DNA from 3 places in the Streptomyces sp. TLI_185 genome. Region 1 is predicted to be linked to each of the others. Evidence: riboswitches for the same ligand, from Rfam matches in the RefSeq annotation. Region 1 holds a riboswitch; each other region holds the start of a gene.

What was found. Region 1 has a riboswitch for cyclic di-AMP ahead of EDD92_RS34745 (M23 family metallopeptidase). Riboswitches for the same ligand answer to the same signal wherever they lie in the genome.
Region 2: it holds a riboswitch for cyclic di-AMP, as region 1 does, so the genes downstream of both, EDD92_RS50910 (C40 family peptidase) here and EDD92_RS34745 (M23 family metallopeptidase) in region 1, are expected to answer to the same signal.
Region 3: it holds a riboswitch for cyclic di-AMP, as region 1 does, so the genes downstream of both, EDD92_RS20020 (transglycosylase family protein) here and EDD92_RS34745 (M23 family metallopeptidase) in region 1, are expected to answer to the same signal.

The regions. Positions count from the first base shown of each region.
Region 1 covers NZ_RKRB01000001.1:7,522,856-7,526,960, reverse strand. The annotation lists gene EDD92_RS34765 (bifunctional GNAT family N-acetyltransferase/acetate--CoA ligase family protein) at 1-298, opposite strand, end outside; gene EDD92_RS34755 (HPr family phosphocarrier protein) at 508-789, shown strand; gene EDD92_RS34750 (GntR family transcriptional regulator) at 929-1,621, opposite strand; gene EDD92_RS34745 (M23 family metallopeptidase) at 1,808-2,572, opposite strand; cyclic di-AMP (ydaO/yuaA leader) riboswitch at 2,585-2,749, opposite strand; gene EDD92_RS34740 (pitrilysin family protein) at 2,953-4,105, opposite strand, start outside.
Region 2 covers NZ_RKRB01000001.1:1,349,333-1,353,437, forward strand. The annotation lists gene EDD92_RS06140 (hypothetical protein) at 1-576, opposite strand, end outside; gene EDD92_RS06145 (LysR family transcriptional regulator substrate-binding protein) at 645-1,442, opposite strand; gene EDD92_RS06150 (DUF5997 family protein) at 1,501-1,905, shown strand; cyclic di-AMP (ydaO/yuaA leader) riboswitch at 2,097-2,271, shown strand; gene EDD92_RS50910 (C40 family peptidase) at 2,280-3,887, shown strand; gene EDD92_RS06160 (carbohydrate ABC transporter permease) at 4,087-4,105, shown strand, end outside.
Region 3 covers NZ_RKRB01000001.1:4,382,589-4,386,693, reverse strand. The annotation lists gene EDD92_RS20030 (cytochrome P450) at 1-82, opposite strand, end outside; gene EDD92_RS20025 (transglycosylase family protein) at 301-1,269, shown strand; cyclic di-AMP (ydaO/yuaA leader) riboswitch at 1,466-1,634, shown strand; gene EDD92_RS20020 (transglycosylase family protein) at 1,639-2,325, shown strand; gene eno (phosphopyruvate hydratase) at 2,619-3,905, shown strand; gene EDD92_RS20010 (septum formation initiator family protein) at 4,025-4,105, shown strand, end outside.

The DNA of each region.
Region 1 (4,105 bases):
CACCAATGCGGTCATAGCGTACGGTGGCGATGAACTCGCCGCCGACCGTGGCCGCGAGTCCCACCCGGTCCACAAAGTCGTGGTGCGTGAAGCGGTGGACGTCCTTGGCGGACAGACGAGGGTAGGGCGCGAAGAAGCGGTAGTACTTCGACTCGTCCGAAACCTGCTCGTAGAAGCTGACCAGGCGCTCGGCGTCATCAACGGTGATGGGGCGGATGCGCGCGGTGCCGCCGTCGCGCAGCACCACGTCGGCCTCCCAGTGGGCGGGGTACTCGTGCCGGTCCGGCGAGGTCTGCATGGGCCCCAGAGTACGGCTCGCGTCCGACAACGGCGCGAGGCAGTCTGTGGAGAACACGGCAGTCCGTTGAGAAGAGAACAAGGACGGAAGTCGGGCCGAGGCCGCGGTCCGACTGCCCACCCCGGACGGGACACAGGACCGCTCCGGAGAGGCTTCACGTTGTGGGAAACTGGTCTAGACAACCCTGAGACTCTGAAGGGCAGCATCACATGGCTGAGCGCCGCGTCAACGTCGGCTGGGCCGAGGGCCTCCACGCCCGCCCCGCTTCCATCTTCGTCCGGGCCGCCACGGCCGCAGGTATCCCGGTGACGATCGCCAAGGCCGACGGCAACCCCGTCAACGCGGCCTCCATGCTGGCCGTTCTCGGCCTGGGCGCCCAGGGCGGCGAGGAGATCGTCCTCGCCTCCGAGGCCGAGGGTGCGGACGTCGCCCTCGACCGTCTGGCGAAGCTGGTCTCCGAGGGGCTCGAGGAGCTTCCCGAGACCGTCTGATCACGGCACCACAGAAGGGCTCGTCCGAATTGCCGGGCGAGCCCTTCGCATTTCCCGCACAGGGGCGGTCGAATTTCCGATCACGGGCAGCGGAAATAATGCCCCGCGAATTGTTCCCTCTTTGTATACGGCGCCCGTGTTAATGCCGCAGGCCCGACATGTTTACGGCATGTTGCGAGTTCCTCACACCGTTGGCCCGCTCCGGGCCGCCGAACCGCAGCCGGTGCACCGCGCTCGAGCGCTCGGTGTGCAGTGTCGTGACCGCTCGCGCGCGCTCGCTGTCGCCGCGGGCCACGGCGTCGACGATCGCGCCGTGCTCCGCCCAGGACTCCACGGGGTTGGCGGGTGCCTCCACGGCGTACATCCATGCGATCTTGTGGCGCAGCTGGGTCAGCATCGAGGTCAGCGCGGGGCTGCCGGAGGCCTGGGCGAGCGTCTCGTGGAACCAGCCCCCCAGGGAGCGCAGATCCTCGCTGTTGCCCCTCCTGGCCCGCTCCTGGCCCAGTCTGACCAGGCCGCGCAGGACCTTGAGATGGGCATCGGTGCGCCGCTGGGCGGCCCGGGAGGCCCCGAGCGGTTCCAGGAGCATGCGCATCTCCAGCAGGTCGGCGGCCTCCTGCTCGGTCGGTTCCGCGACGCACGCGCCCGCGTGCCGCCGGGTCACCACGAAGCCCTCGGCCTCCAGGGTGCGCAGCGCCTCGCGCACGGGGACGCGCGAGACGCCGTAGCGGCGCGCGAGGAGTTCCTCGGTGAGCCGGCTGCCGCGCTCGTAGACACCGGCGACGATGTCGTCCCGGATCGCCGTGCACACCGAGTGCGCCGGAATACGCATGACCGACCTCCGACTTAATCCCCGTGAAACGTCGATGATTGACGTGTATCGGTGACTCTATTGCACGGAGCCGGAATTTCCGACGGCGGGCCGGAATCCATGGATATTTTTTGGACAGCGGGGCGACAGAAACACCGAAAGCCCCGGCTCGGGAGCCGGGGCTTCAGTAGATCTTGCGATCCGTCGTCAGACGTTCACGCCGTGCGAACGCAGATAGGCGACGGGGTCGATGTCCGAGCCGTACTCGGAGGTCGTACGGGCCTCGAAGTGCAGGTGCGGTCCGGTGGTGTTGCCGGTGGCGCCGGAGAGGCCTATCTGCTGGCCCGGGGTGACCGTCTGGCCCACCGAGACACCGATGGACGACAGGTGGCCGTACATGGTGTACGTACCGTCGGCCATCTTGATCACTATCTGGTTGCCGTACGCCCCGCCCCAGCCCGCCTCGACGACGGTGCCCGAGCCGACGGCGTGGACGGTCGTGCCGCTCGCGGCGTGGAAGTCGATGCCGGTGTGGCTGCCGGAGGACCACAGAGAACTGCTGGCCTGGTAGCCGGTGGAGACGTACGAGTTGGAGATCGGCGCCACGAACGTGTTGAGGCGCTTGCGCTCGGCCTCGCGGGCGGCGCGCTCCTTGGCCTCGCGCTCCTGCTTGGCCTTCGCGGCGGCCTTCTCGCGTGCCGCCTCCTGGGCCGCCTTCTTGAGCGCGGCCTCCTCGGCGGCCTGCTTCTGGGCGTCGGCCTGCGCGTCGATCTTGTCGGCGATCGTGTCGCCGATGCTGATCACGGGGGTGAGGCCGGTCTGCTCGACGGAGGTGTCGGCGGCGAGCGCGGGGGCTGCCAGGGTGCCGATGACGCCGGTGGTGGCGAGGGCCGCGACCCCGGCGGCGCGGGTGGTGGTGCGGTGCATCCGCGTGGGACGACGGTGCTTCCCGGTGGCGCGCGTGAACGCCATGTAGTGGCTGGTCCTTTCCTTCCCTGTCGCCTACCGGGTTAGCTGACGGGTTCGGAGCAGGAAGGTCTCCTACGGACCCCCTCGCTGCACGCGCGGGCGTCCGATTCACCCCAGGGACTGCGATGGGTCCCCGGCTCCCCTGGCTCGCGCCGTACGGGGACTCGGCGATGACTGTCCGGTGCCGCGGATGCGGCGCGGTGCCTGACGGACAGCCCGGACGACGCTAAGCGGGAGCACTTTCAATCCCCAAACGGATCACGCCTTTTGTAGCGCATGCCACAGGGCAGACAGGCAACCTCTCCCTCAATTCGGACATTGAGGGGCCCTGGTGACGCATCAGTCACCAGGGCCCCTACGCGCGCGTGCCGCTGAGGGTGCCTCTACTCGGCCGCCACGACGGTGACTTCGCCGATCCCGAGCGCCTCGACGGGCTCCTTGATCGCGGCCGCGTCCCCGACGAGAACCGTCACCAGACGGTCCACCGGGAAGGCGTTCACGGCCGCCGCGGTGGCCTCCACGGTGCCGGTCGCGGCGAGCTGCTGGTACAGCGTCGCCTGGTAGTCGTCGGGCAGGTGCTGCTCGACCTGGTCGGCCAGGGTGCTGGCCACGGCCGCCGCGGTCTCGTACTTCAGCGGTGCCACACCGACGAGATTCTGTACGGCGACGTCGCGCTCGGCGTCGGTGAGGCCGCCCTCGGCGAGCGTGCGCAGCACCGTCCACAGGTCCTGCAGCGCCGGGCCGGTGTTCGGGGTGTCGACGGAGCCGCTGATGGCGAGCATCGCGACACCGGAGCCGTCCGGGGCGGACCTGAGGACCTGGCCGAACGCACGCACACCGTAGGTGTAGCCCTTCTCCTCGCGCAGGACGCGGTCCAGGCGGGAGGTGAGGGTGCCGCCGAGGCAGTACGTGCCGAGCACCTGGGCCGGCCACACGCGGTCGTGCCGGTCGGCGCCGACGCGGCCGATGAGCAGCTGCGTCTGGACGGCGCCGGGACGGTCCACGATGATCACGCGCCCGGTGTCGTCGGCGGTCACCGGCGGCACGGGGCGGGGGTCGGCCTTGGAGCCGGTCCAGGCGCCCAGGGTGTCGCCGAGCAGCGCGTCCAGGTCGATGCCGGTGAGGTCGCCGACGACGACGGCGGTGGCCGTAGCGGGCCGGACGTGACGGTCGTAGAAGGCGCGTACGGCCGCCGCGTCGATCTTCTCGACCGTCTCCTCGGTGCCCTGGCGCGGGCGCGACATGCGCGAGGTCGCCGGGAACAGCTCCTTGGAGAGCTCCTTGGCGGCACGGCGCGAGGGGTTGGCCAGCTCGTGCGGGATCTCGTCGAGGCGGTTGCGGACCAGCCGCTCGACCTCGCCGTCGGCGAACGCGGGCGCCCTGAGGGCGTCGGCGAGCAGGCCGAGCGCCTTGGCGAGACGGGAGGCCGGGACCTCGAGGCTCAGACGTACGCCCGGGTGGTCGGCGTGCGCGTCGAGGGTGGCGCCGCAGCGCTCCAGCTCGGCGGCGAAGTCCTCGGCGGAGTGCTTGTCGGTG
Region 2 (4,105 bases), 6.2 Mb from region 1:
GGTGTCCAGCACCTGCCCGACCTCACGGGGCAGACCCAGCCCGCCCCAGCCCGGCCCGAGCGCGATCATCACGCGCACCATGAGGGTGCCGGCGAGTGTGGTCGCGTACGAGACGACGAGTGTCCTGGCCCGGCCGAGGATGAGCTCGGCCAGTGCGAAGGCGAGGGACAACGATGTGATCCCTCCCCACACGGGCAGATCCAGGGCGGGGACGTACAGCGACACCGGCGTGCGCAGCAGGGCCAGCCACAACGGCAGGTCGCCCTTGACGCCACCGAGAACCCGTACCGCCACCGCGCCGGCCGGCCGCTGCGCCAGCGCATGGAAGAAGATGACACCGAAGGCGGCCAGGAACGCCAGGAACAGTGCGGGCAGCCCACGACGTCTGAGTTGCCGCACCGGATCGACCACGATGCCCTGCCACTCGCCCCGCAGCGTGCGCCCGACGAACGCCGCCACCCGCCACAGTGCGCCGCGCGGCCGCCCGTTCCCCTGACCAGCCAGATCGCCCCACAGCTTGTGGGCACGCAGCCGGTCCGCGGCGCCGCCTGCGCACCGCACGCCCTTGCGAAGCAAAACTCCCCGCCTTCCGTCCATCACCCCACCGGATGGATCGGAACGGGGCGAGGCCGCCCCGAGGGAGGCTATGCCCGGCGGCGGGGTTTCCTGCGCTTGGCGCCCTTGGAGACGTCGGATCCGGCCCGCGGGTTGCGCGCCGCCGGCTTCCCTGCCGTCTTCCCGGTCGCCTTCCCCGCCGCCGGCTTGCGCCGTGCGCCGGCCGCGTCGCCGGTCCTGCCGCCCGCCTTGCCCTTCGGTTCGGGCGTCTGCGCCTTGCGGCCGCGGGAGCTGTTGACCGTGCGGCCGCGGACGATTCCGATGAAGTCCTCGACCAGATCCGTGGTCGCGTCCTCGGGCCACGCCAGGGCGACGCTCGACTCGGGGGCGTCCACCAGCGAGCGATACGTGAGGTCCTTGCGGTGGTACAGACGGGCCAGCGACTGGGGGACGACCACGAGGCCGACGCCCGCCGCGACGAGTTCCACGGCGTCCTCGGTGGTGGCGGGCCGCTCGAAGGCGGGCTCGCCCGGCGGCCGGTCCCAGTCGAAGACGTCGTCGAGGGGGTGGAAGACGACCTCGTCCGCAAGGTCCTGAACGGTCACCTCGTCCGCCGCCGTGATCACGTGATCCTTGGGGACGACGACGACCGTCGTCTCGGTGTAGAGGGGGATCGCGCTGAAGAACGTACGGTCGACCGGCAGCCGTACGAGTCCCGCGTCGGCCTCACCCGCGCGCAACACGTCGGATGCCTCGGCGGCCGGTACGGCGAGGAGGTTCAGCGGGATGCCGGGCTGGCGCTCGTTCCAGATCCGCACCCACTTGGCGGGCGTCACCCCCGGGACGTACGCGAGCCGGAACGCCTGGGATTCTTCCGAGCCTGTCACCAGGCCAGGCTACCGGCCGTGGTCAGAGGTCTCGAACATGCTCGATACCCTGGACGGCATGAAGTCGCACCAGAGCACCCAGACGATGAAGCCCGCGACCGCGGCGAAGAAACTGGGTGTGTACCTCGAGGCCACCCCCGCCGAGTTCCGGGAGGGTGTCGTCTCGCGAGCCGAGCTCGACCAGCTCCAGGCCGAGCCGCCCGAGTGGCTGCGCGAGCTGCGGGCGAACGGTCCGCACCCCCGTCCGGTGGTCGCGGCGAAGCTGGGCGTCTCCATCGCGGGTCTCGCCCGCGGCGGGATCACCGAGGCGCTCACCACCGAGCAGATCGAGGCCCTGAAGCAGGAAGAGCCCGAGTGGCTGCAGAAGGAACGCGCCACGCAGGCCGAGGTCCGCAAGGAGGCGGCGCGCATCAAGAAGCGCAACGCCGAGCGCGAGGCTCGCAGCGACGGCCCGCGTCCCTGACGCGCCCTGCTCGCGACGGTCGGTCGCCGTCCGGATCCGCAGCGTGCACGACACACGGATCTGACGGTGCGTCACGACGAAGGTCACAAAAGCGTATCGGACATTACGGCCATCAACCTTCACACGAGCCGCACAAGTTGGCTAGCGTGGCGTCAGGCCGCACGAGTTCCTCCGGCGAACCCCGCCGGGACGCGTGGCCTCCGCCGAATCCGGTGCGCCCTCGTGGCAGCCGGAGCCGGGGACCCAACCGAACGACGGGGTGAATCGGCCCAACTGCCCGCCCGGGCAGGGGCCGTAGGGCATGCCTTCCGGAACCGACCGCCCGAACCCGACAGCTAACTCGGTAGGCGGAGTACGGAAGGAGTACGGCTCCCATGGCGCCGGATCGACCATCGCGCGCCGGAGGCTTCGGCCTGCCCGGTATGCGCAATTCCGCTCTCGCGACGGCCGCCCTCACCTCGGTGGCCCTGTTCTCGCAGACCGCCGACGCCGCACCGACGACGGGGGACGAGGGCCCGAGCCGGGAAGCCGTCCGGCAGCGGGTGAGCAGCCTCTACGACCAGGCCGAGTCCGATACCGGCAACTTCAACTTCACCCGGGCCCAGTTGATGGGGACGCGGCCGCCCGCGGCGCCGGCCCGCGAGCGTGGCCGCTCGGACCCGGCACTCGACTCGGTGTCCCGGCGGTGGTTCGACGGAGTGCGTGCCTCGCTGGGTCCGACGGTGCCTGCGGTACTGCCGGCCGACCGTACGCCGGCCCGCCAGGCCGAGCCGCGGCCCCCGCGCCCGGCGGACAGCCGTACCCCCGCCCTTGAGCTGGAGGCGACCGTCCGGCCCGTGGCGGAGCTGCCCTCCGCGGAGTCCCGCCGTCCGGTGGCCGAATTGACCGCCGGACCCACGGCCCCGCTCCCCGCCGTCCCGCAGCCCCGCCAGGAGGCCGCCCCCGCGCTGCCCACGGCGGCCCCCGAGTCGAAGCAGACCTCCCTGCGCAGGTCCAAGGAGCAGAGCCAGCGCAAGATCGCGGCGGCCAGCGAGCTGCTGTACCGGTACACCGCGCGGCAGACCTCCGCACCGCGCCCGGCTGTTGAGGCCATGCCGGCCCAGCTTCCCTGGCAGGACCAGGCGGAACAGACCCGCCGGGCGAACGAGGAGGCCTGGCGGCTGCAGCAGCCGACGGTCCTCGACATGGGCGCGCCCCCGGCCGGGGAGCAGCGCATGCAGCCGTCCGTCCTCGACACCGGCATACCCGCAGTCGGGGAGCAGTTCATGCAGCCGTCCGTGCTCGACACCGGGGTACCCGCGGTCGAGGAGTGGCGCATGCAACCGTCCGTGCTCAACACGGGCGAAACCCCGGCCGGGGATTGGCGTACGCAGCCATCCGCCCTCGACACCGGCACAACCGCGGCCGAGGAATGGCGCACCCAGCCATCCGTCCTCGACACCGGCATACCCGCGGTCGGGGAGCAGTTCATGCAGCCGTCCGTGCTCGACACGGGCGTAACCCCGGCCGGGGATTGGCGTACGCAGCCATCCGCCCTCGACACCGGCATACCCCAGGCCGGGGGATGGACCATGCAGCCGTCCACCCTGGACACGGGTGTGCCCGCCGTCGGCACCTCCGCCGTCACCAAGGCGGACAGGGCGATCGACTTCGCCCGTGCACAGATCGGCAGGCCGTGCCTGTGGGGTGCGGTCGGGCCGGAGTCGTACGACAACGCCGGGCTCACCCAGGCCGCCTGGCGGGCCGCCGGGGTCACCCTGCCACGCACCACGTACGAGCAGGCGAGCGCCGGCACGGTGATTCCGCTCGCGGAGAGCCGCCCCGGAGACCTGATCTTCTTCAACGACAACTTCAGCCACGTCGGCATCTGCACCGGCAACGGCTTGATGATTCACGCGCCCGGCCCGGGCGCGGTCATCCGCGAGGACTCGGTCCACTACGCCGGCGAAGCCGCGGTCCGAATCGCCGTACGTCCCGCGTGAGATCAGGGACGCCGGTCGAGGCGTGACACCAACAGCTCGATGAACTGCGAGGCCGCCGACGGAAGTCGGCGGCCTCCTCGTTGTTCGTTGCGGGCACCCTTCTCATCTCGGTCCCGGTCACGGGCCCTGCGCGCCGCCCGCCTACATCACGGCATCCAGTGACGCATGCACGGGCTCGGTGAGATGTTTCAGCTATGTCTTGACATACCCGAGCGGCT
Region 3 (4,105 bases), 3.1 Mb from region 1:
CGCGCAGCCAGGCGTAGGCCGGATACGGGTCGCCGGCGAATTCCCAGGTGAAGAGTTCGGGAGCGGTGTTCGGGACGTTCACAGGGACGACCGTATCGGGAGCCGCCGGTGAACGCGCCGTCGTGGCGAACCGGTCAAAGATGACACGCATTCGAGTCTGTGATCTTCACGTGATCTACGCGGCATTAACTTGTGACAAGTGATCGGCAGCGGTTAGGTTCACGGACCAGCGCGGTGGTCTCGAACGCCTGTCGGTGTCATGCGCCGCGCGGTCACTGCTGTCTTGCGAAAGGTCTCCGCATGCTCTCCGGGAACGGTCGACACCGTCGCCCCCGTCAGGCTCCGGCTCTCCTCGTCGCGGCCGGAGTGACCGGCTCCGCCATCGCGATCCCGCTCTTCGCCGCGGGCGGCGCCAGCGCAGCCGACGGCACCACGTGGGACAAGGTGGCCCAGTGCGAGACGGGCGGCTCCTGGAGCGAGAACAGCGGCAACGGGTTCTACGGCGGGCTCAAGTTGACCCAGGAGAACTGGGAGAAGTACGGCGGCCTCGACTACGCGCCCAGTGCCGACCTCGCCAGCCGCAATCAGCAGATAGCCGTCGCCGAGAAGCTCCTGGACGACCAGGGCGTCGGCGCCTTCCATACCTGCGGACTGACCTCCGGGCTGACCAAGGACTCCGGTTCGGCCGACATTGACACCGGTGTACTGGACGGCGGTTCCGGTTCGTCCGATTCCTCCGGAGCATCCGGCTCAACTGGTCTGTCCAACTCCTCGGGCAGCGCTTCCGATGAGTCCTCTTCGTCGGATTCGTCCTCCGGCTCGTCCTCCAGTGCCTCCCCTTCGTCCTCCGCGAGTACGACGGACAACTCCACCGAATCCGGCACATCTGCCTCGCCGTCCACCTCTCCGTCCAAGAAGGCGACGGGCAACTCGCAGGGCGGCGACAGCTCGTCCACGGGCAAGGTGAAGGGTGGCGACTCGGACAATTCCGAGCCGCCGGCGGCCACTTGGAACCTCGTCGACACCGGCGCGATCGGCACCGGCCGCCACCGTGGCGCCAGCGCCGACGAGGCCGCCGACAGGACGAAGACCGACAGCCGCACGGACGACACGTACACCGTCCACGCCGGCGACACCCTCGCCTCCATCGCCGACTCCCTTGACCTGGACGGCGGGTGGCGGGCGCTCTACGCCGAGAACAAGAAGGCCATCGGCACCGACCCGAATCACATCTTCGCCGGTCAGACCCTGAAACTCGGTACCGAATAGGGCGAAAAACAACGGGAGTTCACGTCACATTTCGCCACTGAATGTCCGGTTTGGTGAAAGTGTGGGATGAGTCTCAGAAGCCCTGATCGTCTTTGAAATTCGACGGATCGCGTGTCTACCGTCGTCACCGCTCGTCAACACGAGCCCCGGCTGCCGCAACGCCGAATCCTGCCAGCGGCCGTACGGGAACAGTCGTCGCTTAACAGCGCCGTAGGCAGGAGCGGGGGACCCAAGGTAAGTGCCTGCCCGGGCAGTTGACGGGCGGCTAGGGGTGTAGCCGTGTCTCGTGAAAGCGAGGGCACGGCCGGGCAACTCAACCGGCCCGAACCCGACAGCTCACCTCGCAGGCGTCGGTGAGGGGATCGAACCATGCTGTTTTCCGGTAAGGGCAAGCACCGTCGTCCGTCCAAGGCCACCCGCGCCGCCGCGCTGGCCGGCGTCACCGGTGTCGCCATCGCCGCTCCGCTGATGGCGGCCGGCAACGCCTCCGCCGCCACCGCCTCCGAGTGGGACAAGGTCGCCCAGTGCGAGTCCGGCGGCAACTGGTCCATCAACACCGGGAACGGCTACTACGGCGGCCTGCAGTTCTCCGCCTCCACCTGGGCCGCGTACGGCGGCACGCAGTACGCCGCGCAGGCCAACCAGGCCAGCAAGTCCCAGCAGATAGCCGTCGCCGAGAAGGTCCTCGCCGCGCAGGGCAAGGGTGCCTGGCCGGTCTGCGGCACCGGCCTGTCCGGCGCCGCCTACAACGGCGGCAGCGCCTCCGGCAGCTCCAGCAGCTCGTCCTCCAGCAGCAGCCACTCCTCCGAGCAGAGCGCCTCCCGCTCCACCGAGCGCCCGACGGTCAAGAAGTCGACGAAGACCGTCACCACCCCGACCGGCAAGAAGGTCAAGAAGGGCGACGGCGAGTACAAGGTCGTCAAGGGCGACACCCTCAGCTCGATCGCCGAGAAGCACGGCGTCAAGGGCGGCTGGCAGAAGCTGTTCAAGCTGAACAAGGACATCGTCTCGGACGCCGACCTCATCTACCCGGGCCAGCAGCTGCACCTGAAGTGACACAGGGCTGACGGCCGGCTGAACCACAGCGCCCTCACAGCCGTGTCCCCCATCATGGCGGACACGTGAGGGTCACCCCCGTCCCCCACGGGCTCCCCGCTCCGGTGCGTGTTCCCCCGTACGCACCGGGGCGGGGTTCTTTTTGCTCCCGCTCTTTGTTCCGTTCGGAAACAATTTACTCTCGGTTCTGCCCAAGAGGTGGTCGGCAACGTGGCCGATCGGCCTCAGGCGGTTAGGCTCATCCCGCAGAGCCACCGCGCTACTGCCGTAGCCGTGTCACATCCAAGAAGGAGATGCTCGTGCCGTCCATCGACGTCGTCGTAGCCCGGGAAATCCTGGACTCCCGAGGCAACCCCACGGTCGAGGTCGAGGTCGGCCTCGACGACGGCAGCACGGGTCGTGCCGCCGTCCCGTCCGGCGCCTCCACGGGTGCCTTCGAGGCCATCGAGCTCCGCGACGGTGACCCCAACCGCTACCAGGGCAAGGGTGTCGAGAAGGCCGTCCTCGCCGTCATCGAGCAGATCGGCCCGGAGCTGGTCGGCTACGACGCCACCGAGCAGCGCCTGATCGACCAGGCCATGTTCGACCTGGACGCCACCGACAACAAGGGCTCCCTCGGCGCCAACGCCATCCTCGGCGTCTCCCTCGCCGTCGCCCACGCGGCCTCCGAGGCCAGCGACCTGCCGCTCTTCCGCTACCTGGGCGGCCCGAACGCGCACCTGCTGCCGGTGCCGATGATGAACATCCTGAACGGCGGCTCGCACGCCGACTCCAACGTGGACATCCAGGAGTTCATGATCGCCCCGATCGGCGCGGAGTCCTTCTCCGAGGCCCTGCGCTGGGGCGCCGAGGTCTACCACACCCTCAAGAAGGTGCTGAAGACCAAGGGCCTGTCCACCGGCCTCGGCGACGAGGGCGGCTTCGCCCCGAACCTGGAGTCCAACCGCGCCGCGCTCGACCTCATCATCGAGGCCATCAAGCAGGCCGGCTACGTCCCCGGCGAGCAGATCGCGCTCGCGCTCGACGTCGCCGCGTCCGAGTTCTACAAGGACGGCAAGTACGAGTTCGAGGGCAAGTCCCGCTCGGCCGCCGAGATGACCGAGTACTACGAGGAGCTCGTGGCGGCCTACCCGCTCGTCTCCATCGAGGACCCGCTGTTCGAGGACGACTGGGCCGGCTGGAAGGTCATCACCGACAAGCTGGGCGACAAGGTCCAGATCGTCGGCGACGACCTGTTCGTCACCAACCCGGAGCGCCTGGCCCGCGGCATCGAGGAGGGCACCGCCAACGCCCTGCTCGTCAAGGTGAACCAGATCGGCTCGCTGACCGAGACCCTGGACGCCGTCGAGATGGCCCAGCGCAACGGCTTCAAGTGCATGATGTCCCACCGCTCCGGCGAGACCGAGGACGTCACCATCGCCGACCTCGCCGTCGCGGTGAACTGCGGCCAGATCAAGACCGGCGCCCCGGCCCGCTCGGACCGCGTCGCCAAGTACAACCAGCTGCTGCGCATCGAGGAGATCCTCGACGACGCCGCGGAGTACGCGGGCCGCAGCGCCTTCCCCCGCTTCAAGGGCTGACCCAAGGCTCAACGGCTGCCCCACTCTGGGCTAAGCCTTAGCCAGTCGTACGTACGTCCCCGTACCGGTCCCGTACCGTGTGCGGGGACGTACGCGCGTGTGACGGGAGGCGGGGAAACATGGCCGTGAAGGACCGGGACCGGTTCTCCACCGCGACCAGGATCAGGCTGCTCGGCGAGCAGACGGCGGCCCGGGTCTAC